Regions from separate parts of the Paenibacillus sp. FSL R7-0297 genome, predicted to be linked through region 1. Evidence: riboswitches for the same ligand, from Rfam matches in the RefSeq annotation. Region 1 holds a riboswitch; the other holds the start of a gene.
The links. Region 1 has a riboswitch for cyclic di-GMP ahead of MKZ24_RS02555 (anti-repressor SinI family protein). Riboswitches for the same ligand answer to the same signal wherever they lie in the genome.
Positions count from the first base shown of each region.

Region 1 (16,328 bases):
TGAACTGGTCAATAATGACTTGGGCGGCATTGGCGAAATCACCGTATTGCGCTTCCCAGAGCACGAAGGTCTCCGGCGCGAACACATTATAGCCGTATTCATAGCCGAGTACAGAGGCTTCTGACAGCGGGCTGTTGTAGACGCCGAAGGAGGCGCGGGAATCCTTAAGCTGGTGAAGAGGGGAGAAGAGCTCCCCGCTCTCACTGTCATGCAGGACAAGGTGGCGGTGAGCGAAGGTGCCGCGCTGTGAATCCTGTCCGCTGAGGCGGATCGGCGTGCCATCCTTCAGAATGGTAGCGAAGGCCAGGGTTTCAGCCAGCGCCCAGTCTACCCGCTCGCCGTCATTCAACGCATCCTTGCGCCGCTGCAGAATCCGCTCCAGCTTCGGATAGACCGTGAAGCCGGCCGGTACGCTCAGCAGCTCACGGTTAATCTCCTGGAGACTGGCCAGCGGAACCGCTGTAGGGCGGTGCACCGGTGTTCCCGTATCCAGGACGACCGAAGTCTTGGACTCGGCGTTCTTCTGTTTCCCTTCCTTCATCTGCTCGAAGGCCTGCTGCAGCACATTCTCGGCCTCGGCAATCATGCTCTTCACCTCATCGGCTGTAACGACCTTCTCGCGCTGCAGGCGTTCCGCATAAACGCGGTAGACGGTAGGGTGGTTGCGAACCTTGCCATATACCATCGGCTGGGTGGTTTCCGGATCATCCATCTCATTATGGCCGTGGCGGCGGTACCCGATCAGATCAATCAGGAAATCCTTCTTGAACAAATGGCGGTAAGCGCTGGCCATACGGACCGCAGCAATACAGGCTTCGGGGTCATCGGCATTGACATGCACTACCGGGATCTCATAGCCCTTCGCCAGATCACTGGCGTAATGCGTGGAGCGGGAATCTTCACTTTCGGTGGTGAAGCCGATCCGGTTATTGACGATAATATGCACAGTGCCGCCATTCTGATAACCTTGCAATTTGCCGATATTAAGTGTTTCCGCAACAATACCTTCACCAGGGAAGGCGGCATCGCCATGCATAAGCACGGCCATGGCTTTGTCCGTATTCAGCTTAGGCAGGCCGGGGGTCCCCCGTTCCTCCTGGGCTGCACGCGTGAAGCCTTCAACGACCGGATTCACGAACTCGAGATGGCTCGGGTTGTTGGCAAGCGTGATGCGGGTACGCACGGTTTCGCCTTCACGGACGGCGCGGTCGGCGCCTAGATGGTATTTCACATCACCGCTCCAGCCATAGGTGACACCCATAGAGCCTTCGGACGGGAAGAGCTCCTTGTTCGGCGAATGATGGAATTCCGAGAAAATAATATCATAAGGTTTGCCCAGAATGTGGGCCAGCACATTAAGTCTTCCGCGGTGGGCCATACCCATCAGGATATGCTCAGCGCCGTCATGTGCGGCAGCGCGGACAATTTCATCCAGCATAGGTACGAGCGCATCATTGCCTTCCAGGCTGAAGCGCTTCTGGCCGACGAAGGTCTTGTGCAGGAAGGTCTCGAACTGTTCTACCTGAATCAGGCGTTTCAGCAGCTCTTTGCGTTCCGCATGGTTCAGTGGAGCAGGCGACGTCGTGGATTCCGCCTGGCTGTTGAGCCAGCGCAGCTCACGCTCGTCATGCACATGCCCGAATTCATAGGCGATGGTCTGTGTGTAGGCCTGGCGCATTCTGTGAACGGCATCCATAGCGGTATGCACGCCCTCAGGGGCATTCTCCCAGATCAGCGAAGCCGGCAGGGCATTCAGATCTTCGCGCGTCAGCTCATAGGTCTCGATCTCCAGCCATTTCGCCATCGGGTTGGTGCTCCGCTCCAGCGGATCGATATCGGCAGCCATATGGCCGTATATTCGAATGTTAGCCATTAGCTTGGAAGCTTTAACAGCTTTCTTGAGCCACTCCGTATCTCCCGAGATGGCGGGTGGAGGCGTCTTGACGGCATCCGGAGCCAGGGGAGGCGGGCCGGATACTGTGAACAGATCGCGGTAATGATGCTCTACGGAAGAAGGGTCCTTGACAAACTGCTCGTATTTCTCCTGAATGTAGCCCAGATTGGGACCGTAATACTTGCTCCAGACAGATTCGTTATAGGGCTCTTTGATGGCCATGAGTAGGTCCTCCTAACGGATAAACTCCACATGCGGTATATAGGAACACCGCTTAGCGGAGCTGCGATGTTTGCGGTTTCATTCTCATCTTATTGTGCTACTTTCCGGCAGGGTAATCAATTCATACTTTCGTGCAATCCGTTCGCAAAACGGTATGATTCAGCAGGGAATTCATACAGAACAATCATAAATTATCCGGGTGAGGCCGGAGGAACAAAATATCTTTGGAGTTAATAAAAAAATTAAGGATTTAGGTGGTTGTATATCATAGAAATGGGTAATTACTTCTATATTGTGTTATAGGATTAAATCTATTTAGTATATTTAAACTAATTTGGACCGATTGAAGATGAATTGGAATTATTTATACAAGCCATTGGCAATTTTAGCTAAGGGTCCTCACGATTTAACATAAAAAAATCCCAGAAAACGACACACTTTTCATGTAAGATCTTGTATAATGTTATTGCGGAGAACGGTTTCATCGATTCTTTCAGATCCTTTCATGTAAAGGGTCCAGTAAAGGGTAAACCTGCCGAAAGACAGGGGCACAAAGTCTCGGATCTAAAGTAGAAATACTATGATGGCCGGACTGCCTGGGGACGCGAAAATTCTAGGAGGAGATTTCTTGGATAAGTCCAACCAGGGGAATGACGAACTGCAGGCAGTTGATCTGGATTTAGAATGGGTGCATTTGCTAATGTCTGCTAAGCAGGCTGGCATCCAGGCGGACGAGATTCGGCGTTTTTTTAGTGAAAAAGCACTCCAGGCGATGTAGGGCATTCAGCATTGTACGGATACATACAGAAGAGGGCACAGCGGTGTACGCGCTGTGCCCTCTTCTGTTGGAATTTACATGTTGTTTCGGGGTCCCCGCAAAGTACCTGAGTAATCATCGAAGCTGCTGCCTCACTTTGTGGGGGTATTTCAGTTATCCTTCTGCTCCAGCCGCCATTTCTGATAATCAAGAAACTCCTTGAATTCACGTTTGCTTATACCAGAGGCCATCGCATCCTGTACCAGCCTGAACCATTCTCCATCAAGAACCGGTTCTGCAGTTTCTGCAACTCCGCCATACAGTAATACGTGAATGGATACTTGAAGTGCATCGGCGATTTTTTCGATAAATTGAATGGAGGGGTTGGATTGGATATTCCGCTCAACATTACTTAAGTATGATTTCGCCACGTCAGCCTTATCCGCAAGCTCGGATAAAGAATAACCCTTCTCCAGACGGAGCCTATGGATGCGGCTTCCCATGTTATCTGACACGATTACAACGCCCTCCGTACTTTTTGTTATCAGTATAACAAAAATTCGCAAAACCGACAAAAATCATTGTTCCTGACGGAAGCTGGCGGCAGTGGAGAGACAAAACGGCATATCCAGCCCGGATGAGGGAGGATATGCCGTTTTGTGTATATAGTTTAATAGCCTTATTTGGCTTCTCCCAAACCTTGCGTAGCATTGAATGTCCAGTTCAGCGCCAAGCCGTCACCCTGGAAGATATTCTGATCCTGTGTATTGTCAACGAATTCGAAAGCAATCTTGAAGGTTTTGGTTTGGGTAGCGGCGATGCCTCCCGGCAGTACACCCGCCGTTACGAGATCATAGCTGGATGTGTTCTTCAGATCCTTCAAGGAGATTTCGGACAGCACATGGCCGGTAAGCGGCCCGCTGGTGTAAGAACTGTCGAGAAGTTTGATTTTGAAGTGATCTCCAAGATCCTGGCCGGCATTATCTCCCTTCGCATCAGTTACGGTGTAGCTGGTAGCCAGCGTGAGGAGCTTGATATCCAGAGTGCCGTCATTGGACAAGGTGAACGTGCGTACGGTGTAATCACCCGGTTTCAGATTGGTCAGGGCAACAGGTGTATTGAAGGAAGAGCCGAGCTTCAGCGTACCTGCCGCGAAGGTTGCCGTGCTGGTTGCTGTGGAGCTGAAGTAAGCGAAGGTGCCCCCTCCGATTAAAGACAATCCCAGTGCTGCCGATGCTACGCCAAGACCCAATGTTTTTTTGATACCCATAATTAATTTCCTCCTCGAGTATATTATGTTTTTTAAAGATCAGAGAACAGGAATGCGTGACAGGGCAGATTATTTGAGGGCGCCTTTTTCCTGATTGGCATCGAAGTTCAGGGTAAGGGCCAGCGTATCGCCTTGATAGTAGTTTTGCGGCTGGAAGGTTTCCTTGAAGGCAAACTGTACGCTCAGCTTATCTGAGGTGCCTGCCTTGATGCCCCCATTCTCTACACCAAAGATTCCGCCGAGAATTCCCTTAGCTACAAGATCCGGACTTTGCTGCTCAAGGTCGGCCAGTGAAATAACCAGGACAGGCGAAGTTACTTTATCCTTGTTAATAAGGAAGGTTACAATAATATCGTCTTTGAGATTATGGGAGCTGTTATCCCCCAGGGCATCTGTAATGACAGATGAGGTGCGCAGAACAACTTTGGGAATATTGAGGGTCCCGTCATTTTTCAATTTAAAGTCTCTTTTGATTGTATCTCCCGGCTTAAGATTGGTGAGATTGACAATAACGGAGGGGTCCGAATTCAGTAATAAAGTTCCGTTGTTAAAAGAAGCTGCAGTGGTGGAAGTGCTGCTGAAGTAAGCGAAGGTTCCTCCGCCGACCAGGGTTAATCCGAGTGCTGCCGATACAACGCCGAGACCTAATGTTTTTTTAACGTTCATTTGTTCATCCCTTTCTCATCGTTCTTTTATTGTCTTTGCCTGTCTTCCGGGAAAATTTATTGTTGCTCCGCGTTTCGTAAACGGGAGAGGACAATCAAGTTTATTGCACAATGTCTGGAAGGGTATCCGTTCCGCCGGTCACCGCTGTCCCTGCATTCTTCTTCTCCAGTGCCGCAACGGCTTTCCAGGAGGAATACAGTGCGTAGAGCAGCAGGAGCAGCCCGGGGATAATCATCAGCATTACACTTCCGGCTTTGGAGACTGCGAAATTCATGGCATATCCTACATAAGGGACGGTGACGCCGGTATATTGGCCTACCACATTTGTCGAGCTGACCGCTGAGGTATCGGCTGCATCGTTATTGTCCCCTTTGGTGGTATAGCTGGCCTCGCCTATGGCACTGTTTATTGAAGCATCGACCACACGGTGTGTAATCAGGAGGTTATCGGGATTCATGAATGTAATCACATCGCCTTTTTGAAAACGGGTCATATCCCCGCCCGGCTTAATCGCTACAATAGATCCGGTCTGGATGCCCGGCTCCATGGAACCGGATAACACCGTCTTGATCTGATAGCCAAAGAAGGAAGGTTCGCCTCCGGAAGCTTTAGAGATGACTACTGCTGTTACCAGCACCAGGAAAATCATAAATATCAGTGTGGACAATGTGGTGCTGATTATCTTTTTGATGCGCATATTATTCCCCGCCTTTGCTGATATCAGATTGTGGAGCAGGTGTAGCTGTAGGTATAGCTGTAGCTGTAGCTGTAGCTGTTGGCTGCGCGGTATCTGTACCGCTATCCGGGAGCTCCGCAGTTGGTTCTGCCGCTGGAGTCGCCTCCGGAAGAGGGGATTCCGGTGCCGGTGTGGCAGGCGGAGCAGTAACCTCTGCATCCGGTGAGGGTGCAGGAGCCGGCTTTTCACCCTCAGGAGCTTCTATAGCAGGTTCTTCGATGGTCTTATCTTCTCCAGGAATGCTGGTTGCGGGCGGATTATTCTTAGTGTCTTCCTGCTCCAGTTTCAGAGCTTCGGCTTCTTCCTGCTTTTGCTTCTCCAGCGCGAGCCGTTCCGCTTCTTCAGCCTTGGCTTTCTCCTCCAGCGCCGCCTTCGCTTCAGCAATGTGTACCTGCTGTTCCTGCAGCGTGGTGATTGTGGACGATAGGTTGTCTCTGGAGGCTGTTAATTCTGCACTTAACTGATCGTAGCTTGACTGTAAGGCGGATGATACATTGGGGTCTGCATTGTAGGCTCTGGCCATGAATGAGAAAATCGGTTCCTCGGCAGGGAAGCCGAAGCTTTCTTGCCGGAGAAGTACCCGGTCAGGATTACCGGTCGGCAGCGAGCCGCCTAAATCATGAATCGTATTCAGATAATGCACAATGCCCGTTAATGTATCCGTCAGAAATTCCGACAGCACCCCGCTTTGATGGAGACCTTCCTGTAGCTGTTCGAAGAACTGGGCGTCACGGATTTCCAGGCAATTAGGTTCGAGATTTACCATATATCCTCCGAGTTGATGCAGAATGGCTGCTGCACTGCCAATTTCCTGCAGAATTTGCTGCCAGATACCTGCATTGAAGCTCAGCTGTGTATCCAGTGCGTTAACTGTATCGCTTGCCAGCCGGATTTGTTCTGAGATCTCACTGGAGACCTGATCCAGTTCCTCCGCTGACAGTTCTTCAGAGATCGGGGGAGTGGTATAGTTTCCGCTCGGAATGTGGCTGCCAAGAGAGGATTTCAGTTCGATAATTGTTCGGACATGTCCGCTGAACTCTGACAGCAGCTGTTCAATCTGACCCGGGAATACGGAGCAGAGCCCGATAGAGGTGATCTGTTCCTGCGAAGTGTTGTACTCTCCGTAAGTACCGCCAATCTGATTGGATGTATACATTATAAGGACAGATACAGCCATACCGGATTGCAGGATCCGAAGACCGAGTTTCGTGTATTTCCGTTTACGCCGTTTGGCGGATCTGGGGTACAAAGGTAGGCCCCCCTCTCATGGCTTACTGATTAATATTCGTTATATTCGTTCTTTATTAAGAACGTTTTTGTAATGAAATCATACACTGCGGACCCATGAAAAGAAAAATGTCAATTTCAGCGAATTGTTCGCAATAAAGCACGAATACATCTAATTATCTTTAGTTTACTTGACTTATCGCTGTTTTTCACGAATGTTCTTTATTGAGAACGAAAAAAGGTTATGCTATCCGCATAACAAATACGGATGGCATAACCTTTCCATTTGTAGTGAAGTCCGCTCCTTAAGGAAGCTTCTCTCCGCGTGAGCTGACGTACAGCTATAAGCTATAACTTTTAGAATCCGGTATGGTATTTTTTGTCACTGGAGGAGCGGTGTTTCGTGCCTTCCTTATCCTTCTCCTCCTGCTTCTCGAGGGTCAGATCCTCAACCGGAATCGGATCTACATTCTGTTCGCTTTCGTCAAGGTCGAATAAGCTTGGCTTGTCCGTGGGGTATTGCTCGGGATGGTCACGTTCGTCTCTTATCGGCTTCTTGTCGTCACTATGGCTCATCTTAAGTTCACTTCCCTTTCGGAATATTTGCAGGGCAAGGATGGGGAATGTGCTAGAGAATCCTCCTGAGCCTTGCCGGCAGTTTGCTCCCTAATAAACACAATACGGGCTTATTAAACACAGGGACTTGTAATAAACCGCAGGTTCCGGTGTGAACAGGCTTTGGAAATGAAAAGGAGGACTGCCCCGGCTGCCTGTAACGGCGGCGGAACAATCCTCCTGAAATTCTATATTTATTACGGAATGATCGGGCTGCCTTTGTCACTCAGCCTGCGGGCGGCCACATCCTCATAGAGCCGCTTCAGCCATTTCAGCTCTGTCAGGCTATGCTCATACCGGCCGTACATCAGATGCAGCGCCGAGCGGGGCACAACGGAGATATGCTCCTCGTATACCTGGTAGGCGAAGTTAACCTGGTGCTCCGCTTCGCGGATGCGTTCCTCCAGCAGCTTCTCTACCTTCTCCTGGTCAATATAGCGCGAGAGTGCCAAGGCCATGTACAGCGGATGATACAGGGGATCGTTCTTCTTGATCTGCTGCAGAATGAGCTGTTCCATTAATTCCTTGCCTTTATCCGTAATCCGGTAGATCGTTTTATCCGGCCGGTCTGCGCTGTGGATGACCTCTACAGCTTCAATATGCCCGCCCTCTGCCAGCTTGTCGACAGCATAATACAAGGAGCCCATCTGCAGCTTAATGATCTGGTCCATCGTGCGTTCCTTCATGACGAGTGTAATTTCATAAGGATGCATATCCCGTTCCAGCAGCAGCCCCAGAATCAGCAGCTTCATGGACATGATGCTTACCTCTGCCCGGAAGCTGGAGCAGGTTGGGATTCCTTAGGCTGAATGCTCAGGCGGTCTCTAGGCATCAGCAGAACAAAGACAACGGCAAGCACCGCTGGCACGATAGCCCACATGAAGGTATGTGCGATCGAGGTAGACAGTGAATTTGTGATCTTCTCCAGCACCGGTGCCGGAATCTGTGCACGGGCCTCAGGGGTCAGCGCAGAACGCGGATCTCCGAAGGAAGAGGCCTGGCCGCCGTCTCCGAAGGCCGTACTAAGCTCCGAAGTGAAGCTGTTGCGCTGGATAATACCGAAGATGGTAATCCCCAGCGTCATCCCGAGCGAGCGCAGGAAGGTGCTGGTGGAGGTAGCTGAGCCGCGCTGGCGCATATCGAAATGGTGAATGGATGACATGCTGAGTACGGAGAAGGAGAACCCTACCCCGAAGCCGGTCAGCGCCATGAACGCATTCAGCAGCAGACGGGAAGTATCCGGTGTCAATGTGCTGAGTGAGAAGATCCCGGCAACGAAACACACTGCGGACAGCAGCATGATGTTGCGGAAGCTCGTCTTGGTGGTGAGCAGACCGCCGGACTGGCTGCCGATTACCGTACCAATCATCATCGGCATCAGGATCAGTCCGGAGTTGGTGGCGGAGCCGCCGTATACCCCCTGGACATAGATCGGAATGTATACCGTAGCTACGATAAACGCCGAGCCGTAGAACAAGCCGAGCAGACTGCTGGTGGCAAACAGGCGCCCCCGGAACATGTTGAACGAGATGACCGGCTCTGCCGCATTCTGCTCAATGAAGATGAAGGCAATCAGGAATACGGTGAAGCCGGCGAACAGTCCGAGAATCGTTGCTGAATCCCAGGCATACTGGTTGCCGCCAAGCTCAAGCGCGAACATCAGGCAGATAATTCCTGCCACCAATGTGAAGGCGCCGCCCCAGTCAATCCGCTGTTTCGCATGGGAGACGGATTCCTTGTAGGACGTCATAATCAGGAAGAAGGAGACGATACCAATCGGCACATTAATATAGAAAATCCAGTTCCAGCCGACGTAATCAGTGATATAAGCGCCCAGCAGAGGGCCGATTACGCTCGAGATCCCGAAGACAGCACCGAATAATCCGGTGAGCTTGCCTCTTTTTTGCGGCGGGAAAATATCAAATACAATCGTGAAGGCGATCGGCATCAGCGCACCGCCGCCAATCCCTTGGATCGCCCGGTAGATACTGAGCTGTGTGATGCTGGCCGCCGTTCCGCACAGGGCGGAGCCGATCAGGAACACGATGAGTCCGAAGATGAAGAAGCGCTTGCGCCCGTACATATCGGACAATTTGCCGAAGATGGGGGTTCCGGCCATAACCATGACCATATAAGCAGAGGTTACCCAGACGATTTTATCAAGTCCCCCGAGATCGGAGACGATGGTGCCCATAGCTGAGGCCACAATCGTATTATCCATGGCAGACATCAGGATACCGAGCAGCAGGCCGGCAACGACGAGCTTAAGATTGCTTTCTTTAGTATGCATTTACAGACTCCTTTACGTTCATTATTCAATGGCAAATCTCATTATATTCAAATTTGAATAGGGTGGCAATCCTTTTTTCAAAATTTAGTAATGCTGTGGACGCAAATAAGCCGCCCTTGTACAACAAGAACGGCAGGACTTCTATGTATGATATTCCCTCACAGGCGGACCTTTATCCGCAAGGGTGCAGGCTTCTTCCTACATGGCCGCATCGCTTGAACGCAGCTCCCGGGCCTCAATATATCCGATGAACAGCTCAGTCAGCTCCGGGTCAAACTGGCTTCCCGCGCAGGCCCGCAGCTCCACAATAGCTTCCGCGAACGATTTGGTCGGCTGGTACGGACGCTCCGTGGTCATGGCATCGAACGAGTCGATAATGGTCAGCATCCGGCATAGCTGGGGAATCTCTTCTCCTTTGAAGCCGTACGGATACCCTTTGCCGTCATACCGTTCGTGATGCAACTCGATATAAGGGGCGAGATCCTTGTATTTATCGTTGGTAAGCGCCATCTCTTTGCCCCAGGTGACATGCCATTTGACCATCTCCCATTCCTCCGGAGCGAGCTTATCCTTCTTGTTAAGTATGCCCCAGGGAATCTCCAGCTTGCCGATATCGTGGATCAGTGCGCCGAGCGTGAACTGCCGTTTGGTAAGATTGTCCAGTTCCAGCAGCTCACTGATGTCCATGGCATAGCGGAATACGCGTTTGGAATGCTTGAAGGTCTCCAGATCCTTGTACATAAAAAGATTAAGCTGCTGTTCAATATCGCGCACATCCTGGCTGAAATCTATGTCACGCTCCAAGAGAGACTGGTTGCCGTAGACATGGACCATGTTCTTGCCTTGTTTTTTGGCATAGTACAGCGCCTGATCGGCATGATCGACCAGCTCTGACTTGAAGTGGACATCGGGCCTGTATCCGGCTACGCCTGCGGAGAAAGCTAGACAGCCTTGCGGGAAGATCTCGCTGCCTTCAAAGATAGAATTGTTGAGCGTTTTGCGCAGCTTTTCGATGAATTGCTTGGCCGTCACGGTATCGTAGCCCGGCATAAGCAGGGTGAATTCTTCACCGCCATATCTGGAGACAATAATATCGGTGGACCCGGTTTCCTTCTTCAGCAGTTCAGCCAGAAAAACAATCAGCCCGTCCCCCTTAAGATGGCCAAAGTGATCGTTGTATTTCTTGAAATCATCAATATCAATCATGGCCAGGGAGAGTGCGCTGCCGCCCGTCTGCGATCTGCGCATTTCTTCTTCAAGCGCCGCTTCAAAATAGCTGTGGTTAAACAGACCGGTACGCTGATCGCGGTTGGCCCGTTCTTCAATGTCACGGTACATGCTGAACAGCCGTTTGAAGGAATAGGAGATCAATACACTGAGGCCCAGGAATAAGGCCAGGCCGGTAATTCCGTTGTAAAAAAGCAGAACGGTCAGCACCAGGGAGAGCACCAGCGTGCACAGATAGGCCAGTATGGCGTCTGTCAGCATTGCTTTGAGTGTATTGTAGAGATTCTCATGGAAAATTATGTAGTAGAAGAAACCGACAAGCAGCAGGTTCAGGATGAAATAAACAGCCATGGCGCCGATGTATGCTGCCAGATGGCTGCTGAGAAGCGGCCCCTGCCGGCCCCCGAACCACGAGAAGATAAAGGCTGCGGAAGTGATCATGATACAGTACACGGCGAAATTATTGAGATGCTTCCAGAGTGGAGTGCTTCCCCATTCGATGAATAGCAGTACGATGGAGCTGAGCAGGAGAACCAGAAGGGCCGACGGGACGCCGAAGATAAAGATACAGGCCAGATAGATGGAAGAATCCAGTGACAGCCCGTTCCCCTGCGGAGGCAACTGGAAGGTGAAGACGGTAAGGAGGACGGCCGCGCCTGACATGGCGGTAACCCAGCCCCAATCGGATGTGGAGAGTTGAAGAATTTGCGGTCCCGTTTGAAAAATAAACAAGCCCAGCCCTGCGAGGCATATGATAAAGGAGTACAAATAGCTCCTGCGGCGATGCATCTGGCTGATGATTGATTTGAGCACTGCTCCTCCTCCATTCGCGTAGTTGTAAATGTTTTATTCTAGGAGATTCGCGTTTCTACCAAGAATCTCCTGCTAAATCATGACAAATCGGCATGGGTTACAGGACAAATGGGGAAAGCTGCGATGAAGCCTTGACATACCCATGGGGGGTATATTATATTGGTACTTGAGGAGGCTGATTCCTGTGTCAACAAATGAGAAGGAGCATGCCGGGCATGACTGCGGCGAGGATTGCCATTCTTCTGCATCCGGTGTCCGCAAGAGCCATCATTCCCCGGAATTCAAGAGTGGACTGACCACCCGGCTTAACCGGATTGAGGGACAGATCCGCGGCGTCAAAGGTATGATTGAACGGGATACCTACTGTGATGATGTGCTTAATCAGCTGGCGGCGGTGCAGGCGGCACTGAACAGTGTCGGCAAGCTGCTGCTTGAAGGCCATATGAAGAGCTGCATTATCGAGCGGATCGAAGCCGGCGAGCATGAGGTTATCGATGAGCTGCTGATTACGGTGAATAAGCTGATGAAATAGAGATTGGGCCTGGGGAGTTTGAATGGAGAAGGCCTAATTATTGATGGAGGTCGTAACTGCGGTGAATGTTTGAACTTTCGGCCGCTGTTGTCCCCGGATTTCTTTGATTTAAACCGCTATTTGCGGTAGAAATCCGTGGACAAAGGCGGTCGCTGGCGCTCCTACAGTTTCAAAATTCCCCTCCGTTACTTTCATCTGGGATTATTTTTTCTCAAGATCAAACTCTGCAGGCAATGCGGGGAGCCGTCAAACCAAGCATTCGCTGGCAATTAAGCGGATGCTAACCAAATTAAGCATATGCTTTCGAGGCTGATCAGGAGGCGTATGCTATTCAAACCAATAGGAGGGTAATCAAATGTCGAACGTAACATTGAATGTAGAAGGAATGTCTTGTGGTCATTGTGTAAGTGCTGTAGAGAAAGCTGTGAGCGGCGTTGGGGCTGCGGCGAAGGTAGATCTTCCGGCAAAGACGGTAGCGGTTGAATTTGACGAGAACACAGTAAGCCTGGATGCAATCAAGGCAGCTATCGAGGATCAGGGCTACGACGTAGTTTAAGTGAAGGATTGTAATGTAAGGGCTTGGAGCCGGGAACCCTAGAGCAATAGGGCCGGGCGCCAATGCCTTTTCTTTTAAAGATAAATATACCCCTTGGGGGTATGAGGAGGTGCGTGAATCATGGAAAAGAGTGCAGAACCGGTGCAGCAGCAGGCTACGCTGCAGATTACCGGGATGACCTGCTCCGCTTGTGCGGCGCGGATCGAGAAGGGATTGTCCCGCATGGAGGGGGTATCCCGGGCGAATGTCAATCTGGCGCTGGAGCAGGCAACGGTGGGATTTGATCCTAAGGTCGCAGGCGTGCCGCAGATTGAGGAGAAGATCCGTTCGCTTGGCTATGATACGCTGAAGGAATCGGCGGATTTCGATATTACGGGCATGACCTGTGCGGCATGCTCGGCCAGAATTGAGAAGGTGCTGGGACGGATGCCCGGGATTGCCGCAGTGAATGTGAATCTGGCGCTGGAGACAGCACATGTGGAATATTCGCCGGGGAATATCAGTACAGCTGAGATTATGGACAAGGTGAGCAGCATCGGCTACAAGGCAGCGCTGAAGCAGGACCGCAAGGATATCGCCAGCCAGCGCGGAGAAGAAATCACGCACAAACGGAACAAGTGGATAATCTCTGCTATATTGTCACTGCCGCTGCTCTGGGCCATGGCGGGCCATTTCTCTTTCACTTCCTGGATCTGGACACCGGAGCTGCTGATGAATCCCTGGTTCCAGCTCGTGCTGGCGACTCCCGTGCAGTTCCTGATCGGCTGGCAGTTCTATGTCAGTGCCTACAAAGCGCTGAAGAACGGCAGTGCCAATATGGATGTGCTGGTGGTGCTGGGCACTTCGGCAGCCTATTTCTACAGCTTGTATCTGACGATTGATTCTCTGAAGATGAGCGGGATGAACCATACCGTGGATATGTATTACGAGACGAGCGCAATTCTGATTACGCTGATTCTTGTAGGCAAATGGTTCGAGGCATTGGCCAAGGGGCGTTCTTCAGACGCGATACGCAGCCTGATGGGGCTGCAGGCCAAGACCGCGCTGGTGCTGCGTGACGGGGTTGAGTTGAGCATTCCTGTGGAGGATGTCGTTATCGGAGATCTCGTGCTGGTGAAGCCGGGAACCAAGGTGCCTGTAGACGGTGAAGTGGTCGAGGGGCTGTCCTCCGTCGATGAATCCATGCTGACTGGCGAGAGTATGCCGGTGGAGAAGAAGCCGGGTGACTCGGTTATAGGAGCCACTCTGAACAAAAACGGCATGCTGCGGATCAAAGCCCGCAAGGTCGGCCGGGATACGGCGCTGGCGCAGATTATTCGAGTGGTAGAAGAGGCGCAGGGCTCGAAGGCACCGATTCAGCGGATCGCCGATGTGATTTCCGGGATCTTTGTACCGATTGTCGTCGGGATTGCTGCTGTAACCTTTGTAATCTGGTATATCTGGGGCGCACCCGGGCAGTTCGCCGATGCGCTGGAGAAAGCCATCGCGGTGCTCGTGATCGCCTGCCCGTGTGCACTGGGACTGGCGACACCGACTTCCATAATGGCGGGGTCCGGCCGGGCAGCCGAGTTCGGCATCCTGTTCAAGGGCGGGGAGCATCTGGAAGCTGCACAGGGCATTAAGGTTGTTGTAGTGGATAAGACCGGAACCGTGACCAACGGCAAGCCGGTGCTGACCGACATTGTAACCAGTACCGGCATTGTTGCACAGGGCAAGGTGCTTGCCGAGAACCGGCTGCTGTCGATTACAGCGGCAGCGGAGAAGCTCTCAGAGCATCCGCTGGCGGATGCCATTGTAGCGGGCGCGCAGAGCAGAAGCATTGAGCTTCCGCCTGCCGGGCAGTTCGAGGCTGTGCCGGGCCGCGGCGTATCTGCCGTAGTGGCCGGCCAGAAGGTAAGCGTGGGCACACGGCGGATGATGGAGGAGAGCGGCCTTGATATCGGGCCGTGGACAGCAATCATGACCCGGCTTGAGCATGAAGGCAAAACAGCGATGCTGGTAGCTGTTGACGGGGAGATTGCCGGTGTCGTAGCGGTGGCGGATACAATTAAGGAAACCTCGCGCGCGGCGGTATCCAGACTGCACGAGATGGGCATCGAGGTTGTTATGATCACAGGGGATAACAAGATTACGGCCCAGGCCATTGCTGAGCAGGCCGGTATTCGCACGGTGCTGGCAGAGGTGCTGCCGGAGGGCAAGGCAGCTGAGATCCGCAGGCTGCAGAGCGGCGGAGTCAAGGTTGCCATGGTTGGCGACGGCATCAACGATGCGCCGGCACTGGCAACGGCAGACACCGGTATGGCCATCGGCACCGGCACGGATGTGGCGATGGAGGCGGCGGATATTACGCTCATGCGCGGCGATCTGATGAGCATTCCCGATGCCATTCTGATGAGCCGCAAGACGATGCGCAATATCAAGCAGAATTTGTTCTGGGCGCTTGCCTACAATACGATCGGCATACCGATTGCCGCCCTGGGCTTCCTGGCTCCGTGGCTGGCCGGTGCAGCAATGGCCTTCAGCTCTGTATCCGTTGTGCTGAACGCGCTGCGGCTGCAGCGGGTCAAGCTGTAATGTTCACTGCTTCTGCTGCAGACGGAGCGATCCGGACTTGAGTGCCGATAACCGGCTGAGCGCCGATAACCAAAGAACCGCCGGAGCATTATGCCGGCGGTTCTTTGTGTCGCCGCCGAAAGCGGAACAAGGGAGGAAATGAGGGGCATTAGTGCCCTTGATTCCGCCGCAAATGTGCCGAAGGAGGAAATGAGGGGCATTAGTGCCCTTAATTCCGCCGAAAATGTTCCAAAGGAGGAAATGAGGGGCATTAGTGCCCTTGATTCCACCGAAAATGTTCCAAAGGAGGAAATGAGGGGCATTAGTGCCCTTGATTCCACCAAAAATGTTCCAAAGGAGGAAATGAGGGGCATTAGTGCCCTTGATTCCGCCGCAAATGTTCCAAAGGAGGAAATGAGGGGCATTAGTGCCCTTGATTCTACCTAAAATGTGCCAAAGGAGGAAATGAGGGGCATTAGTGCCCTTAATTCCGCCGGAAATGTGCCAAAGGAGGAAATGAGGGGCATTAGCGGTGCGACCCCCTTATCCCGGAGTCCTCCGTATAAAATCGGTACTTGTCGTAGCCTTGCTCTTTATTTCGCTTTTTCTCTCGGCCAGAAGAAGCAGGACTGGTCTTCTAGGGTCAGCACCCACTCCGCAAAGGTAGCTGGCGGCATGTTGCGAAGACTCGTATGCATTCTGCGGTTATTGTAAAAGTCCATGTACCGGTCCACGGCTTCATAGGCCTCTTCGAACGTGTCGAAGGCCTCTTTGCGGAACAAATCCCGATCGATATTGCTGTGGAACGATTCAATAAAAGCATTTAAATCCGGCGTTCGAGGCGGAATGCGTTCATGGGTCATCTCCCAGCTTTCACACATGTCGCCAAACAGATGGCTGATGAACTGGGGGCCGTTGTCGGTGCGGATCACCGGGCGCGCGCTGCCAGGGGCGCAGTGTTGCTCCATGG
Region 1 is NZ_JBBPAQ010000001.1:585,273-601,600, reverse strand. Features, by position in the region: gene MKZ24_RS02560 (2-oxoglutarate dehydrogenase E1 component) at 1-2,116, opposite strand, end outside; cyclic di-GMP riboswitch class I at 2,632-2,716, shown strand; gene MKZ24_RS02555 (anti-repressor SinI family protein) at 2,745-2,894, shown strand; gene MKZ24_RS02550 (helix-turn-helix domain-containing protein) at 3,044-3,376, opposite strand; gene MKZ24_RS02545 (TasA family protein) at 3,553-4,143, opposite strand; gene MKZ24_RS02540 (TasA family protein) at 4,213-4,809, opposite strand; gene sipW (signal peptidase I SipW) at 4,910-5,506, opposite strand; gene MKZ24_RS02530 (hypothetical protein) at 5,508-6,794, opposite strand; gene MKZ24_RS02525 (hypothetical protein) at 7,130-7,348, opposite strand; gene MKZ24_RS02520 (PadR family transcriptional regulator) at 7,585-8,145, opposite strand; gene MKZ24_RS02515 (MDR family MFS transporter) at 8,151-9,677, opposite strand; gene MKZ24_RS02510 (bifunctional diguanylate cyclase/phosphohydrolase) at 9,876-11,693, opposite strand; gene MKZ24_RS02505 (metal-sensitive transcriptional regulator) at 11,860-12,249, shown strand; gene MKZ24_RS02500 (copper ion binding protein) at 12,605-12,805, shown strand; gene MKZ24_RS02495 (heavy metal translocating P-type ATPase) at 12,926-15,379, shown strand; gene MKZ24_RS02490 (hypothetical protein) at 15,518-15,805, shown strand; gene MKZ24_RS02485 (IS3 family transposase) at 15,952-16,328, opposite strand, start outside.

Region 2 (16,328 bases), 830 kb from region 1:
ATACAAACATATAAAGGGAGGCAGATTATGGAAGCGAAGGTTGAGTTGAATTCGCAGACCGCCGCGGACCTTGTTGCAGCGCAAGAAGCACGCGCGGCGCGCGTGCTGATCGTAACCGCTGTCGCAGCCGAGCGGGATGCCGTCCTGCGCGGCCTGCAGGGCAGCCGCAGGTTCCATGTCATCGCAGCGGGAGCCGGCACCGCTGCGGCGGCGGCGGGCACCGCCGCCGCTCTGGCAGCCGGCTCCTACGGCTGCGTCATCAGCGCCGGGATCGGCGGCGGCTTCCCCGGCCGTGCACCCGTAGGCTCGCTGGTCGTCGCCAGCGAGATGCTTGACGCGGCCCTCGGCGCAGAGACGCCGGAGGGCTTCCGCAGCGCTGCCGAGCTCGGCTTCGGCAGCGTGTCCGTGCCTGCGCCGGGCGGCACGGTCCAGGCCCTTGCGGCCGCGCTGGCAGCGGCCGGGCTCACGGTAAGCACGGGCACCGTGCTTACCGTGTCGACCGCGACCGGCACCGCCGGGACGGCCGCGGAGCTCGCCGCGCGCCATCCGCAGGCGGCGGCGGAAGCGATGGAAGGCCACGGGGTCGCCGTGGCCGCCAAGGCCCTGGGAATCGCAGCTCTGGAGCTGCGCGCGATCTCGAACCCGGTCGGCCCGCGCGACCGGGCCGCGTGGAAGATCAAAGAAGCCCTGGACGCCCTCACAGCGGCAGCGGCTATTCTACTGGAGGTGCTGTAATGACAACCGAACTTCATATTGCTTTTTCTCCATGTCCCAACGATACCTTCGTATTCCATGCCTGGGCGCACGGTCTGGTGCCGAATGCACCCAAGCTGGAGGTAACCTTTGCCGATATCGATATCACCAACGGCCTCGCGGCAGACGGCGCCGGTCCGGAAGTCCTTAAGATCTCCTACGCCGCGCTTCCCTGGGTGCTGGATAAGTACAAGCTGCTGCCTTGCGGCGGTGCGCTTGGACGGGGCTGCGGCCCGCTCGTACTGACACGCAAAGGTGCAGATGCCATCAAACATCCGCGTCAGCTATCCGGCCGCAGAATAGCCGTGCCAAGTGAGCGCTCCACCGCCTACCTGCTCTTCCGGCTGTGGGCTGCGCAGCAGGTGCCGGACGGCCCGGCTGAGATCGTCGTCATGCCCTTCGATGAAATCATGCCTGCTGTACAGAATGGCACGATTGATGCCGGGCTGGTCATTCATGAAGCCCGCTTCACCTACCCGTCCTATAATCTTAACCTGCTGACTGACCTCGGCAGCTGGTGGGAAAGCGACACCGGCCTGCCTATTCCGCTGGGCGCAATCATCGCCCGCCGGGATCTGGACCACGAGGCCATTACCGGCTGGATCCGCAGCTCTTTACAGTATGCCTGGGATCATCCCCTGGACTGCCAGGAATATGTCCTGAGCCATGCCCAGGAGCTCTCCCCGGAAGTAGCCAAATCGCATATTGATCTTTACGTCAACGAGTTCACGATGAACCTGGGCGAGGACGGCTACGCGGCAATCTCTGCCCTGCTAACCCGCGCCGCCGCTGAGGGTCTCGTGCCTGCCATTGATCCGGAGCTGCTGCGCTAGCTCAGAAGTTGCTAGCTTTTTATCCGCCTATGTTTATCCGGATTTTTGAATATTGACGCTTAGACTATCTATGATAAAGCACAAACACAACTCATATGGAGGCTGATTCCTATGATTCCTGCAGGTAACAGCAAGCCTAATATTGACCGCTTCTTGGGATATCAGGATGAATACGACCGTTACCGGCCCGAAGCGCCGCCGCTCGTTATTGAGCTGCTGAGTAATTACCTGGGCAGCCGTCCGGCCGTGGTCGCTGATATAGGCTGCGGCACCGGTCTGTCCACCTTCCTGTGGAAAGACGCCGCCGACTCCGTAACCGGAGTGGAGCCTAACCCGGATATGCTGAGCAAAGCGCAGGAAAAGCTGAATCGCCTGGGCGACGGGGCGCAGGTCTTGTCTTTTGTCCAAGGCTACTCCAATCAGCTTCCCTTCGCCTCAGAGGGCGTCGACATCATTACCTGCTCGCAGTCTTTCCACTGGATGGACCCGGCCAGCACACTTCAGGAAATCTCCCGCTGTCTGCGTCCGGGCGGAGTGTTCGCAGCCTATGACTGCGATTGGCCTCTGGTACTGAACCCTGCTATTGAAGCCCGTTACAATAGGCTGATCGCCACTTCAGACGCCCTGCTTAAGGAGCTCCAGCCTGATTCCGATCAGGCCCGCAAGTGGGATAAGGAAGGACATCTGGGCCGGATCAAAGCCAGCGGATGTTTCACTTACGCGCGAGAAATCGTTTTTCACAACACAGAAGCCTGCAATGCAGAGCGCTATATCGGCCTGGCCCTCAGCCAAGGCGGAATGCAATCGGTTCTGAAGCTTAGCCCGGCCTCACTTGAGCAAGATATTGCCGAGTTCTCGGCAGAGGTTAAGAACTACTTCCGGGGCCGGACATTGCAGGTGCTGATTAGCTACCGGATGCGGATCGGCGTGAAATAAAGGCTTTTCATGCTGTCATTCTAGCCATATCCAAGCTTAATAACAGCGAGACGAAGAACGTCCCGGTTTTCCCCCAATTGGGGGAGCCGGGGCGTTTTCTATTTTCGGGGGAGGCTTGAGAATCATGACATTTGAAGAAGCACATCTGCAGTTTATCAACGGGCATCTGGGCAGCAGACCTAAAGGAGAACGCCGGGCGCGCTTGGAGCGGGGGCATAGGCATGCCGAGATCCTGTTTCTGAATAAAGTCTGGTGGCCGCTGCGGGGACATTTTGAAGGGCTGCATCCAGAATACGAGGTCATGGACTGGCGGGGAAGATCGTATTTTGCAGATTTCGCCTGGTTACCGGGATACGTGAAGCTGCTGATCGAGATCAAAGGCTATGCCTCACATGTACGCGATATGGACCGGACTAAATACTGCGGCGAACTTAACCGGGAAACTTTCCTGTACGCCATGGGCTATCATGTGATTTCATTTGCGTATGATGATGTTGAGCAGCGCCCTGAGCTTTGTATGACCCTGCTGCGGCTCGTACTGGGCAGATATCAGCCTGCCGAGGCACCTGTGTCACGTGTACAGCTAATGGAGCAGGAGGTAATCCGGCTGATTATCCATCTGGCCCGGCCCATCCGCCCGCAGGATGTGAAGGAACATTTCTCTGTCGATTACAGAACCGCAGTCCGGACGTTACACAATCTGGCTGACAAAGGCTGGCTCCTTCCCGTCCCCACCAGTAATCAGGAACGGACTGCACGGTATGAGCTGAAACGCAGTGTGCTTGAATATTTTAATTAGTCTCATATGGAGCAATCTACTTGCGTTTCCGCAGCAGACCAAATTTAATGTAACGGCTGCGGGCTGGGGCTGCGGACCAGCATTAATGCGACCCGTTGCGGGCCATACACTGACGTAGACGAACATTGCAACACAAGTGGATCTCCACTATACTTTGTCCGCTCGACGTTTGCCCAGTAACATGTATCCGAAAAGTACGCTGAGCTTTAACCAGAACCGCCAGCAACGTTCAGGTGGATCGTTGAACCCGCTGCTGGCTGTAGGCTGTAGTGCCGCGAATCAACTGCTGTAACAGTAAGTGGAAAAAGGTATCTTAATTTATCGATTTCGTTGGATCGTGGGCAAGCAAGTGGAAAAACAGCAACTAATTGGGGTGGTTTCAGCTACGTGGGGTGAAATGTAATAATTTAAGTGCTGTTTATCCACCTGCTGCATTCGCAGGGTTCATTCGTTCACCAGCAAGTGTAGAAAATCCAACTAATACTGCCTCTATTGCCTCAGTAGCCGGTGAGGGCCATACAATTCTCCAACAAGTCATGCCCCTCACCAGTGCTCTGACCCTAGCCTTCAGCTTCGCCCGTCTAGCCAACCCCTCTGACCCTAGCCTTCCGGCTTCATCCTTCTCACCCTCCCTTTAATCTCATCCTTAGCTTCGTCCTACTCCCCCTTCCTCTAGCCTCAGCCCTCCAGCTAACTCTTTCTCTTCAATCCCTCTAGCCCCAGCCTCCCCCCTTCCTCTCCCTCCAACTTCACCCTTCTAGCCCAATCCCTCTAGCCTTATCCCTCCAGCTTCCCCCTTCTCTCCCTCAAGCCCTAGCACCCAGCTTCATCCCTCTAGCCTTAGCCCTCCAGCCTCACCCTTCTCCCCCTCCCTCTAGCCTTATCCCTCCAGCCCCATCCATCTATCCCATCCTGCCAGCCATCCCGCTCTGCAGAAGCTCCCCCTACCCTTCCCCAGCAAAAAAACACCCGCATGCGAAACCTCCGCATGCGGGCACTCAATGACCGGCAACCTACTTCTTATTCATCTTAAACTTCAGGAACAGCTCGTTATAATGGGCAAGCATCCGCTTACCGAGGTTATCGTAGACCTCCAGCCGGTCTGTGATCTCGGCGGGCGGGTAGAAGCGCTCGTCGCCGGAGATGTCCTCCGGCAGCAGCTTCAGGGCAGGAACGTTCGGCGTAGAGTAGCCGACATATTCCGTATTCTGCGCCGCCACATCCGGGCGGAGCATGAAGTTGATGAACTTATGTGCCCCTTCGATATTGGCTGCGCCGCGCGGAATGACCATGTTGTCGAACCATATGTTCGAGCCTTCCTCCGGCACTACGTAATCCAGCTTGTCGTTCTCATCCATAATCTCCGAAGCATCGCCGGACCAGACGATTCCGACAGCCGCCTCCTCGTTCGCCAGCAGCATCTTGATCTCGTCGCCGACGATCGCCTTCACATTCGGCGACAGCCGGTTCAGCTTGGCCAACGCCTCCTGCAGATGCTCTTCATTCCTGTCATTGACGGAATAGTGCAGACTGTTCAGCGCCATGCCCATCACCTCGCGTGCTCCATCGACCAGGAAGATATTATTGTCCAGCCGCTTATCCCAGAGCGAATCCCAACTGCTGAAATCGATGCCCTCCGTCATCTCGGGGTTGTAGATGATACCTACCGTCCCCCAGAAATAAGGCACCGAATACAGGTTACCGGGATCAAAGGACAGATCCATGAATTCGGACCCGATATTGGCCAGATTCGGAAGCTTGCTGTGATCCAGCGGCAGCAGCAGGTTCTCTTCGCGCATCTTGGCAATGGCATAGTCGGAAGGGACCACGACATCGAAGACCGTACCGCCCTGCTCAACCTTGGTCAGCATCGCCTCATTAGAGTCAAAGGTCTGGTAGATCACCGTAATGCCGGTCTCCTCCTGGAACTGCTCCAGCAGCTCAGGATCGATGTAATCACCCCAGTTGTAGATCGTCAGCGTATTGCCGCCGGAATAGCCCTCGGCCGAGTTCAGCCTGGAGGCCAGGAACATCAGCCCGAATGCCACGATCAGAATCGCCAGAAACGTATTTACCAGCTGTTTCATCTAGGCACCCCCGCTTCGGCAACCGGTTCTGCAATCTGCATAGGCGGGCGGCTCTTCCGCTGGTTAAGGTAGTAGTAACCTACTACAAGCAGAATCGTGAAGAGGAAGATCAACGTCGACAATGCATTAATCGACAATGAGACCCCTTGGCGTGCCCGGGAATAGATTTCAACCGACAGTGTGGAATATCCATTACCGGTTACGAAGAAGGTTACCGCGAAATCGTCCAGGGAATAGGTAAGCGCCATGAAGAACCCGCTGAAAATCCCCGGCTTGATGATCGGCAGAACTACCTTCGTAAGCACATCGCGGCGCGTAGCCCCGAGATCCCGGGCAGCGTCAGTCAGTGTCAGGCTCATCTCCTGCAGATGGGGCAGGATCATGATGACGGCAATTGGAATACTGAACGCCACATGCGAGAGCAGAACGGAGGTGAAGCCAAGCTTGATCCCGACAATGGTGAACAGGATCAGGAACGAGGCTCCGATAATCACATCCGGGCTGACAATCAGCACATTATTCAGCGAGAGCAGCGTGTTCTTGGCCCGGCGGCTGCGGACATGCTGGATTGCCAGTGCTCCGATGATCGCAATCAGTGTCGCAATCGCCGAAGACAGGAGCGCGATCACCAGCGTGTTAATCACAATAATCATCAGCCGGGTATCAGCAACGACCTCACGGTAATAATCCAGTGTGAAGCCCTCGAATTCATGCATGGTGCCGCCGCTGTTGAACGAGTAGTACATCAGATAGAAAATCGGCGCATACAGAACAAGGAAGACCAGCACCAGATAGATATTGGCAATCCCGTTTTTATTTTTGCTTTTGTTTCTCACCCGCGCACCCCTTTCCGCGAGCTGCCCGTAAGAATCATGAACAGCGCCATAATGGCGATCAGGAATACCGCTACCGTAGAGCCCATGCCCCAATCCTGTGTGACCAGGAAATGCTGCTCAATCGCGGTGCCGAGTGTAATTACCCGGTTGCCGGCAATCAGTCGTGTAATCATGAAGAGCGACAGCGCCGGAATGAATACCGCCATAACGCCGGAACGGACCCCGGAGATCGTCAGCGGAAACACAACCCGCCGGAACGTCGTCCACCCGGAGGCACCCAAATCGCGCGCCGCATCCACCAGCGACAGATTCATCTCATCCAGTGCACTGAAGATCGGCAGAATCATGAACGGGATGAAGATATAGACGGATACAAATACAAAGCTGAAGCCCGTGAAGAGAATCTGCTGCTCTCCTATCCCCATTAAATCGAAGAAATTGTTAACCGGGCCGAAGGTGCCGAAGATCCCGATGAAGGCATATGTCTTCAGCAGCAGATTGATCCATGTCGGCAGAATAATCAGCAGCAGCCACAGCTGCTTGTGCTTCGTGCGCGTCAGCAGATAAGCAGCCGGGTATGCCACCAAGAGCGAGAACAGTGTGATCAGAAAAGCATACCAGAAGGAATTCAGCATCATTCTCATATATACCGGCGTGAAGAAATTGACGTAGTTGTCCAGCGTCAGCTTCCCGTCCAGATCGAACAGGGAATAATAGACAACCAGCAGCACCGGTGCAATAACAAACAACGCAATCCACAGGTAATACGGGATGAGGTAGTACGACTTGCCCTTACTCTTCATCGCTCTCCACCTCGCCGTAAGCCTCCAGACGTTTGTCGAACTCTTCCTCCGTTTCGCCGAAACGCATAACATGGATCGCTTCCGGATCAAAATACAGCCCGATTTCGCTGCCTACCTCCGCCTTGCGGGTGGAATGGACCAGCCATTCATGGCCTGAGCCGTCATAGCAGCTGATCTCATAATGTACCCCGCGGAACAACTGGGAATCCACGCGCACCTTCAGCTTTCCCGCTTCTACTGTGGCAATCTCCAGATCCTCCGGCCGGATGACGATCTCCACCGCCTCATTCGGCTTCAGGCCGGCATCGACGCACTCGAACCGGTGGCCGTTAAATTCAACTACATAGTCCTCAATCATTACGCCCGGCACGATGTTCGACTCGCCGATGAAATCCGCCACGAAGCGGTTGATCGGCTCATCGTAGATATCGTTCGGCGTACCGCTCTGCTCAATCTTTCCGCCGTTCATGACGAAGATCCAGTCGGACATCGCCAGCGCCTCTTCCTGGTCATGGGTAACGAAGATGAAGGTGATGCCCAGCCGCTGCTGCATTTCCCGCAGAATATACTGCATCTCCGTGCGCAGCTTCAGGTCGAGCGCGGACAACGGCTCGTCCAGCAGCAGTACCTGCGGCTCGTTGACAATCGCTCGCGCAATTGCGACACGCTGTCTTTGTCCCCCGGACATCTCATTTATCGCCCGCTGGTCATAGCCGACCAGATTGACGAAGCGCAGCGCCTCCTGCACCTTTTGATTAATAACATCCTTCTTAAGCTTCTTGATCCGCAGTCCGAAAGCCACATTCTCAAATACGTTCAGGTGCGGAAACAGCGCATAGTCCTGGAATACCGTATTGACCTGCCGCTCATTGGCGGGAATATGGTTGATGATTTTGCCGTTCAGATAAATGGAACCTTCAGTCGGCTCAGCGAAGCCGGCAATCAAACGCAGAATGGTCGTTTTCCCGCAGCCCGAGGGGCCCAGCAGTGTATAGAATTTACCACGTTCAATTTCGAAGCTCACGCCTTTTAATACAGCCTCTTCATCGTCATATTGCTTAATAACCTGATCAAAAGAAATAATAGTGCCTTCCTGGGTAGCTATAGCTAACAACCTCCCTACCTTATGTAGTACAACCTATTTTACCCGCTTATTGCGGGAGACAATCCATAAGCAGCATCCTCAGCGCGGATAAGTGACATTTCCTCCCTTTGTTCGACAGACTTCAATATATATAGCATATAGGAATCATTCGATATATGCGATAGCTTACATTATTAATTGCAGTACAGAAACTTAACAAGTTCGTAAAAAATGGACCCGGCGTGGCCTGTTTTGAGGTGCTATAATGAAAACGGCTGAAAAACATAAAATTTTTCTTACATTTGCGAAAGAAGATGACTACCATGAACGAGGGGTTACAAGACCGCCTTGAGAAGTTCGGATTATCCCTTTATATGATACGTGTTACCCTTGCTGCATCACTATCCTGGCTCGCGGTACACAGCTTGTATGGCGACCGTTATCTGTACTTTGCGCCGCTGGCGGCGATTCTTATCACCCAGAGCAGTGTCAAAGCCTCGCTTGAAAAAGGGGCATACCGGCTGCTCGGTATTGTGCTAGGCGGAATCGCCAGCCTGGTCGTGGGCCGCTTCTTCGATGTTGGTGCGCTCTCGATTCTGCTGATGCTGCTGCTCGGTATAGGCGTAGCCACCGCCTGCCGGATTAATATCCAGGCCGTTTCGCAGGTTGGCGTCACTTCCGTCCTGGCGCTCACCTTCTATCAGGATGGGTACATCGTCTGGAGAGTCGCCGAGACCCTGATCGGCGTGCTGATTGCCTTAATTATAAATATGATTATCGTTCCGCCCAAGGGGTTCGTCAAGGTCAAGGACTTGGCACTGAGGGGCAGCCTGACATTGTCCGATGCCTTAACCGGCCTGACGTCCGGCGGACGGGATGCTGCCCAGGCACTGACCGCGCTTAAGCTTTCCGGTGAACTGCTTGGCAAGAGTAAGCAACTGCAGAACGAGCTTCACTTCACGCTCTCCCATTACCAGTGCCGCAAAGAGCTCGGTACACTGTCACAGGCTACCTCCCATCTTAGCAGGGTGCATTCCTACGTCAAAGGAATTTCCGAAGAGCTCTCCCTGCTTCCTGCCCATTATGCCGCAGCCGACTGGATGACAGAGGTTGTGACGGCAACGGCAGACTGCATTGCCTTATATGGTACCCGGACGCTGTCGGATGCGGAATGCGGACGTTCGCTCCCCGAGAGCCTTCGCCGCGCCCGTGATGTGCAGCTGGCCTGGTTCTCTGAGCTGCAGGGTCAATGCCCGCTCGCCGCATTCCGTGATCTTGGCGCGGTGTTCTCGCATCTGAACCGGATTCTTGAAGAGATTGAACGCGCTGATTATGCGGCAATCTCAGCTGGCGCGCAGCCCGCCAAGGCTGCACCGGCGAGCGCGATACGATTCATACAGAAGGGACTCTCCCATAAGCTATAGGCTTGGGAGAGTCCCTTTTTCCTGTGCGGTAAAGCCGAATCAGATTTAGTTCCCATCCTCATGATTTGTTCCCGTAACGACACTATGCCCTCCCGGTTCAACTGGAAGTTACACGCATTGATTTTTAGCGGATTATTGGCAGTCATAGGGCGGAAATATATTATTGTTGTACAATAATTCAATTAGCAGTACGGTTTGAGCAACAAGGGCTCTTGCAGAAGGGGTCCTCCCATAAGCTGTAAGCGCTGGGAAACCAGTTTTCCAGACAACTTAGAGCTGCACATTTTAAGATTATTGATAAATTGGCAGAATAGAGTTGAAAAATAGCTCCTTAAGTACTAGAATTAAGCTTGTTTGCAGAAGTTCCTGCAGCGCAGGAACCAGTTATGACCTTTTTTGTCGATTACAGTCGATTTAAATCGCCTCATGCTGAGTGTATATCATTGATCTATTTCTAAAGGCAAACTTCCTGAAAGGGTAGGACGCAAAGCAATGGGCCTAAGAATGCAGAGAATCCGCGTTTATGGTCGCCAGGCTGCCAATAGAGACCACGTAAGCCATCAGTCACCGGGAGATCCCCCAGGCTTTATGATGCTCTTTTCTGTACGAATGCCATTGATTATACGAAAAAGCGAGGTTAAGCTAATGCCGCAGCAATTCATCGAACCAACCCGATATGATTTCGTGGAATCCTTGATGCTTGAACGTACGGGATTCCTGGATTCTTTCTCTGTGGAGGGCCAGACTTCCGGCGGGATGAATGGAGATAAGGATGGAATTATCCTTGTGCAGAATAATCAGATCTTCATTACTCCCCCGCTCTCTGGCGGCAAGCCAGCCCGGATCTCCGCTGTGCATCCTGTAGTGCTGAAGATCAACTGGAAGACCGTTACAGAGCCTACTGAGGTGACCTCAGCGGATCATATAACCTGGGAAATTTGCGAGAAGCCACAGTATCAGATTACCGTTTCACCTGACAAGCTCAAAGTGCATTTCACCTTGTACCGTGCAGAAAAGTACGCCTGGAATCTGGTTAATTGCCCGGCTTCCTTCGAAGCCGCAGTCCGGGCTGAACCTAACCGGGCGATGCTGCTGTCCACGCTCACTATAGAACAGATTCTCTCTTCGCTGGATAACCGCTCCATTCTGCGGAATCTGAATATCCCGGCCCTATACGCCGAACTGAACAACCCTACATATCTCCCAGTCTGTATCGTAGAAGGGAGAGCCCCGCTGCCCGGCAAGAAATCAAGGCTGCAGCTGTCCCTCCCGGAGCATACGCTCACAGGCAATGGAATGCTCCGGGAGGGAAGAACTGCGGAAGCTGCAGATTTCTTAGATTATCTCCGGTTTCCGGGAGCCCCCTTCGCCAGAGAGGGAGAGGTCTTTGCCCGCAAGTTGCCGCCAGAAGAGGGAATTCCCGGATTTGACGTAGAAGGAGGCGTCTTGCCTCCACCTCCACCCCAGGATATTTATTTCGCAGCCGGAGACCATGCACAGCTGCTTCCAAACGGAGAGATCGCGGCTCTACGTACGGGCAGACCCCGCATCTGCGGAGACTCCGGCAGCGTCACAACCTGCGATTTCCCTGCCCTATGCCTCATCACCAAGGAAATGGCGGCAACGGCCGGTGAGATTATATTTGCAGGTGACATCGTTGTACCCTCAGATATTGAAGGCCCTATGTGTATTGAGGCGTTAGGGAATGTGTATGTCTACGGAAACGTCTGCCAATCTACAATTACGGCTACCGGCAGCATCTATATAAGCGGTCAAGTAACCGGCTGCAGCCTGCATACAGGACTTGCCGGCGTACACCAGCACCGCCTGCACCGCTTCTCCAGTCTGCTGCTGACTGAAGTCGGCGGACTGCGGGAAGCCGCCCGTCTGCTGGCCAAGAATGTAGAATCCCGCCAGCAATCCGTGAAGTACGGTCTGGTAGTTATGCTACTGATGGAGGATAAGTACAGCCATTTGGAGGGTTTGATCAGCGACCTTAAATCCGCACTGCTGTGCATGGAAGGGGCTTCCCAGCCCGGTACGGATCAGCTCAAGCAGATGCTGGAGGTTTTCACCCATCCGGGGCAGTTCACCGAGACTATCACTGACAGAGTTCTGAACAGCTTCTCCCGCCTGCTGCGTAATCTGTGTGAGTACATTGAACTGCTCCAGGAGGAGCATGTCCTCATTAATATCGCCCGTTCCCATAACAGTATTCTGGAGTCCGGCGGAGAACTGATCCTGCGGGATTCGGACAGAGCTCCTGTCTGACCCTGCGGTCCCCCCGACAAGAATAAACGGCTGCTCCTCATCCCTGAGGGCAGCCGTTTATTTATTTCTTGCCCAGACCGGGTACCGGGGTCTGCAGGACACTCCCAGCATTCGGGCCCAGCCTGACATTCACCAGAATAATGCTGCTCACAATCAGCAGCATGCCGATGACCAGATTCACCGTAATCTGTTCATGCAATAAGACAACACTGGAGCCGATGGAAATCAGCGGAATCAGAAAGGTGAAAGATCCTACCTTGCCTGCCTCTCCTTCATTGATCAGCTTGAAGTATACCATCCAGCCCAGCGCAATCACGAAGACCGCGATGAACATTGTATTTAATATAAAAGTACTACTCCAGGTAATATCCGCCCAGCTCTCTGAAGCCGAGCCTGCTGCCAGCAGGATTACCCCGCCGATCATGATCTGCATTGCGGTCATCCACAGCATATCTACTCTGGCTGCGTTACGTTTAGTGTAGACCGTGGCCAGAGCCCAGCTGAGTGCACTGGCCAAGGCCAGCAGTACGCCTATAGGCGAGATACTTCCGGTTAATCCCCCAAGGCTTAACGAGGCTACCCCGAGGAAGCCGATCACAAGGCCGGCGATCTTAAGCCCGTACATCCGCTCGCCCAGCCAGATCCAGGCAAAGATTCCGAGCAGCACCGGCTGCAGGAATACAATGGCCGAGAAGAGGCCGGACGGTACATACTGCAGGCCAATCGTCTGGAAGCCATAGTAGAAGACGATACTGAGGAAGGCTGACACCAGATAGACGGGCCAGAGCTGCCGCAAATTCAGCTGCTTCCGCTTAGGCAGAGCCGCGATGATTAGTATAATACCGGCAATGACCGTTCGGATTCCGGCGAACAACAGGGGCGGGGCATACGTTAAGGCAATTTTGGAGAGCGGCCAGTTGATGCCCCAGACAATAACCAGGAACACTAATAAGCCAATGGTTTGCTTCCGCTTCTGCATGAGTTCACCTCTTGTTCTGATTTCTTCCCAAATGATACAATAGAATCAGTCATAATTGAAATGAATTATAATCATGAGGGGCATACCAAATTAGATATGAACAACACTCAAATCCGCCTATTTGTTTTAATCGCTGAAAGCCGCAGCTTTACCAAGGCGGGTCTTGAGCTGAATATGACCCAGCCCGCAGTCAGCCGGGCCATCTCCGCACTCGAAGCCGAGCTGGACGTGAGGCTGCTGCTGCGAGACCGGCGCAGCGGATTGATGCTGACGGATATCGGCAAGCGGATTCTGGTTATCTGCCGCGGAATCCTCAGCGGCCTCGATAAGATAGATCAGGAGATTGCCGCCGAGAAAGGCCTGGAGAAGGGCCTCATCCGCATCGGCGCCTTTCCGGTTGCCGCTGCCTATTTTGTCCCGAAGATTATCAGCGCCATCACTGTCAAATACCCCGGAATTGAGATCAGATTATATGAAGGTTCGGTCGCAGAGGTGAAGGAGTGGCTGGCCTCACGGTTCATTGACGCAGGCCTGATGATTCCGCCGGTCGAAGAGTTCGCCTCCCTGCCGCTGTTCCGGGAGAAGCTCTACGCCGTATTGCCCGGGGATCACGAGCTTCGGCACAAGCAGATCATCTGTGTGAAGGATCTGGAAGCTCAGCCCATGCTGCTCTGCCGGTCGGGCTACGAGCCTCCGGTAGTGGACTTATTCAACCGGGCCGGAAGCAGGCTGAATGTGAAATACGAGGTCAACAGCTACATTACCGCGCTGAATATGATCAAGGAGGGGCTCGCCGTCGGTGTGATGTCCCAGCTCTCCCTACTGTCGCTGCCGCCGAATGTCGTGGTCCGGGAGCTGGTACCTGATGCTTACCGCGATATTCATATCGCCGTCCATTCCCTGGAGGAGACTTCTATTGCCGTACAATTATTCATTGATACTGCACTGCAGCTGTTCTCCGGCAGTGAAGCTGCTCCCCCGTCTCCGGCCGCAGTTGGCCTAATTAACGTTAATGATAAGGAAAAGGAGTGATTATGATGCATTATAAGCGTCTCGGGAATAGCGGCCTTCAGGTATCTGCACTGGGTCTTGGAACCAACTCGTTCGGCAAACGAGCCGATCAGGAGACCTCGATCCGCATTATTCATGCCGCCATGGATCAGGGAATCAACTTCATCGATACCGCTAATATCTATGCCGGCTCCGAGTCAGAGAGGATTATCGGCCTCGCGCTTGAGGGCAGACGCCATGCTGCCGTTCTGGCTACCAAAGCCGGCCTTCCGAAGCATGACGGGCCTGATGGAAGCGGCTCTTCCCGCCGCCATCTGATGCAGGAGCTGGAAGGCAGCCTGCGGCGGCTGAAGACGGATCATGTAGATCTGTATCAGATTCACACCTTCGACCCCTATACCCCGCTGGAGGAGACGCTGCGCACCCTCGATGATATGATCTCTGCAGGCAAAGTACGTTATATCGGGGCCTCCAATTATGCTGCCTGGGAGCTGATGAAGGCGCTGGGCATCAGCGAAGCGCGCAGCTGGGCCAAATATGTCTCCATCCAGTGCAGCTATTCGCTGGCCGACCGCACACCTGAAGCAGAGCTGCTTCCGCTGTGTCTGGATCAGGGACTGGGCATCATCCCGTACTTCCCGCTGGCCGGCGGCATTCTCACCGGCAAATATACCGGCAGTGCCCCTGCCGGTTCCAGAGCGGAAACCGACCCGAATTTCCGCCGCTTCCTTACCCCAGAACGCATCTCGCTCGGGGAGCAGGTTAGCAGTATAGCGGAAGAGCTGGACACTTCACCGGCGGCGCTGTCTCTGGCCTGGCTGATGAGCAGGCCGGCCGTCTCCACGGTGATTGTCGGTGCCACCCGGGTGGAGCAGGTACAGCATAACCTGCAGAGCCTCTCCGTCCGGCCGGATGCGGCAACGCTTGAGAAGCTGGATCAGGCCAGCGCCTCCTTCCGCAGCGGGGAGCCATTCGCCGTCTACCGGCTGCCGTAACAGCTGTCGGCTCATACACAAATAAGCGGGTTCCCGGTATACCATGGGCCCGCTTTTTTTGTGCGTTACATATTTGTTGTACGTTTTGCAACTTTGATTCATTGATAGCCGGGTGTGGCGAAGGATTGTTGTATGAAATACAAGAATTGTTCCGCTAAGCCGCATGAAGCAGGAAAATTCCTGCTTTTATACAACAATTTTAGATTTGGGCCGGTTTAACGGGCAAGATGTTGTATGCCATGCAGGATTTTTGAATATTACCAGATCTCTGTCACGAATAATGGATAACTCAGGAAATTCCCGGCAAAAGCGGCCATCCGATAGTCTTGTGAGACTTAGCGCTGCAGGTTAGAAGGTCAGCATTCTGTGTTACACCGCTGCAATAAACCGCTCCATGTCTTCCTGTACGGTGGTAATGCCGCCGATACCAAAGCTGTCTACCAGCACCTTAGCTACATTAGGTGACAGGAATGCCGGAAGTGTAGGGCCGAGGTGAATGTTCTTCACACCCAGATGCAGCAGTGCCAGCAGAACAATTACCGCCTTTTGTTCATACCAGGCAATATTGTAGGAGATCGGAAGATCGTTAATGTCGTCCAGGCCGAAGACTTCCTTCAGCTTCAGCGCTATGACCACAAGGGAGTAGGAATCATTGCACTGGCCGGCATCCAGCACGCGGGGAATTCCACCAATATCGCCAAGCGCCAGCTTATTATATTTGTATTTGGCACAGCCTGCAGTGAGAATCACTGTATCCTCAGGCAGCTCCGCCGCGAAGTCCGTATAATAGCTCCGGCTCTTCATCCGTCCGTCACAGCCCGCCATCACGAAGAACTGTTTGATTGCGCCGCTCTGGACGGCCCCGACTACCTGATCGGCCACATTCATCACTGCCGCATGGGCAAAGCCGCCGATAATCTCACCTGTCTCGATTTCTACCGGAGCACTGCAGCCTTTGGCCTGCTCAATCAGAGCCGAGAAGTCCTTGACCCCGTCTGCTCCTGCTGCAATATGCTGAACTCCCGGATAACCTGTGTTGCCTGTTGTGTACAACCGGTTCTTATAGCTTTCTTTTGGCGGTACGATACAGTTCGTAGTCATCAGAACCGGGCCACAGAAGCTATCGAATTCTTCAGTCTGCTTCCACCAGGCATTGCCGTAATTGCCCACGAAGTGGCTGTATTTCTTGAAGGCCGGATAATAGTGGGCCGGCAGCATCTCACTATGCGTGTACACATCGACTCCTGTACCCTCCGTCTGCTTCAGCAATTCCTCCATATCCTTGAGGTCATGTCCGCTGATCAGAATGCCGGGGTTCGTACCCACACCAATATTCACTTTGGTAATCTCCGGACTGCCGTAAGATGCCGTGTTCGCACGGTCGAGCAGCGCCATCACATCCACACCGAATTTGCCGCATTCCAGGACCAGGGCAGTCAGCTCGCCCCCGTTCAGGGTATCATCCAGCACGGCTGTCAGGCCTTTTTCCATAAAAGCATGTGCACCCGCTTCATAGA
Region 2 is NZ_JBBPAQ010000001.1:1,418,755-1,435,082, reverse strand. Features, by position in the region: gene MKZ24_RS06265 (futalosine hydrolase) at 28-735, shown strand; gene MKZ24_RS06260 (1,4-dihydroxy-6-naphthoate synthase) at 735-1,586, shown strand; gene MKZ24_RS06255 (class I SAM-dependent methyltransferase) at 1,698-2,522, shown strand; gene MKZ24_RS06250 (hypothetical protein) at 2,647-3,321, shown strand; gene MKZ24_RS06245 (ABC transporter substrate-binding protein) at 4,335-5,408, opposite strand; gene MKZ24_RS06240 (ABC transporter permease) at 5,405-6,244, opposite strand; gene MKZ24_RS06235 (ABC transporter permease) at 6,241-7,047, opposite strand; gene MKZ24_RS06230 (ABC transporter ATP-binding protein) at 7,037-8,161, opposite strand; gene MKZ24_RS06225 (FUSC family protein) at 8,455-9,555, shown strand; cyclic di-GMP riboswitch class I at 10,005-10,098, shown strand; gene MKZ24_RS06220 (flagellar assembly protein A) at 10,201-11,826, shown strand; gene MKZ24_RS06215 (DMT family transporter) at 11,888-12,805, opposite strand; gene MKZ24_RS06210 (LysR family transcriptional regulator) at 12,902-13,837, shown strand; gene MKZ24_RS06205 (aldo/keto reductase) at 13,843-14,811, shown strand; gene hcp (hydroxylamine reductase) at 15,181-16,328, opposite strand, start outside.
Region 2: linked by a shared signal. The riboswitch ahead of MKZ24_RS06220 (flagellar assembly protein A) and the one ahead of MKZ24_RS02555 (anti-repressor SinI family protein) in region 1 are both predicted to bind cyclic di-GMP.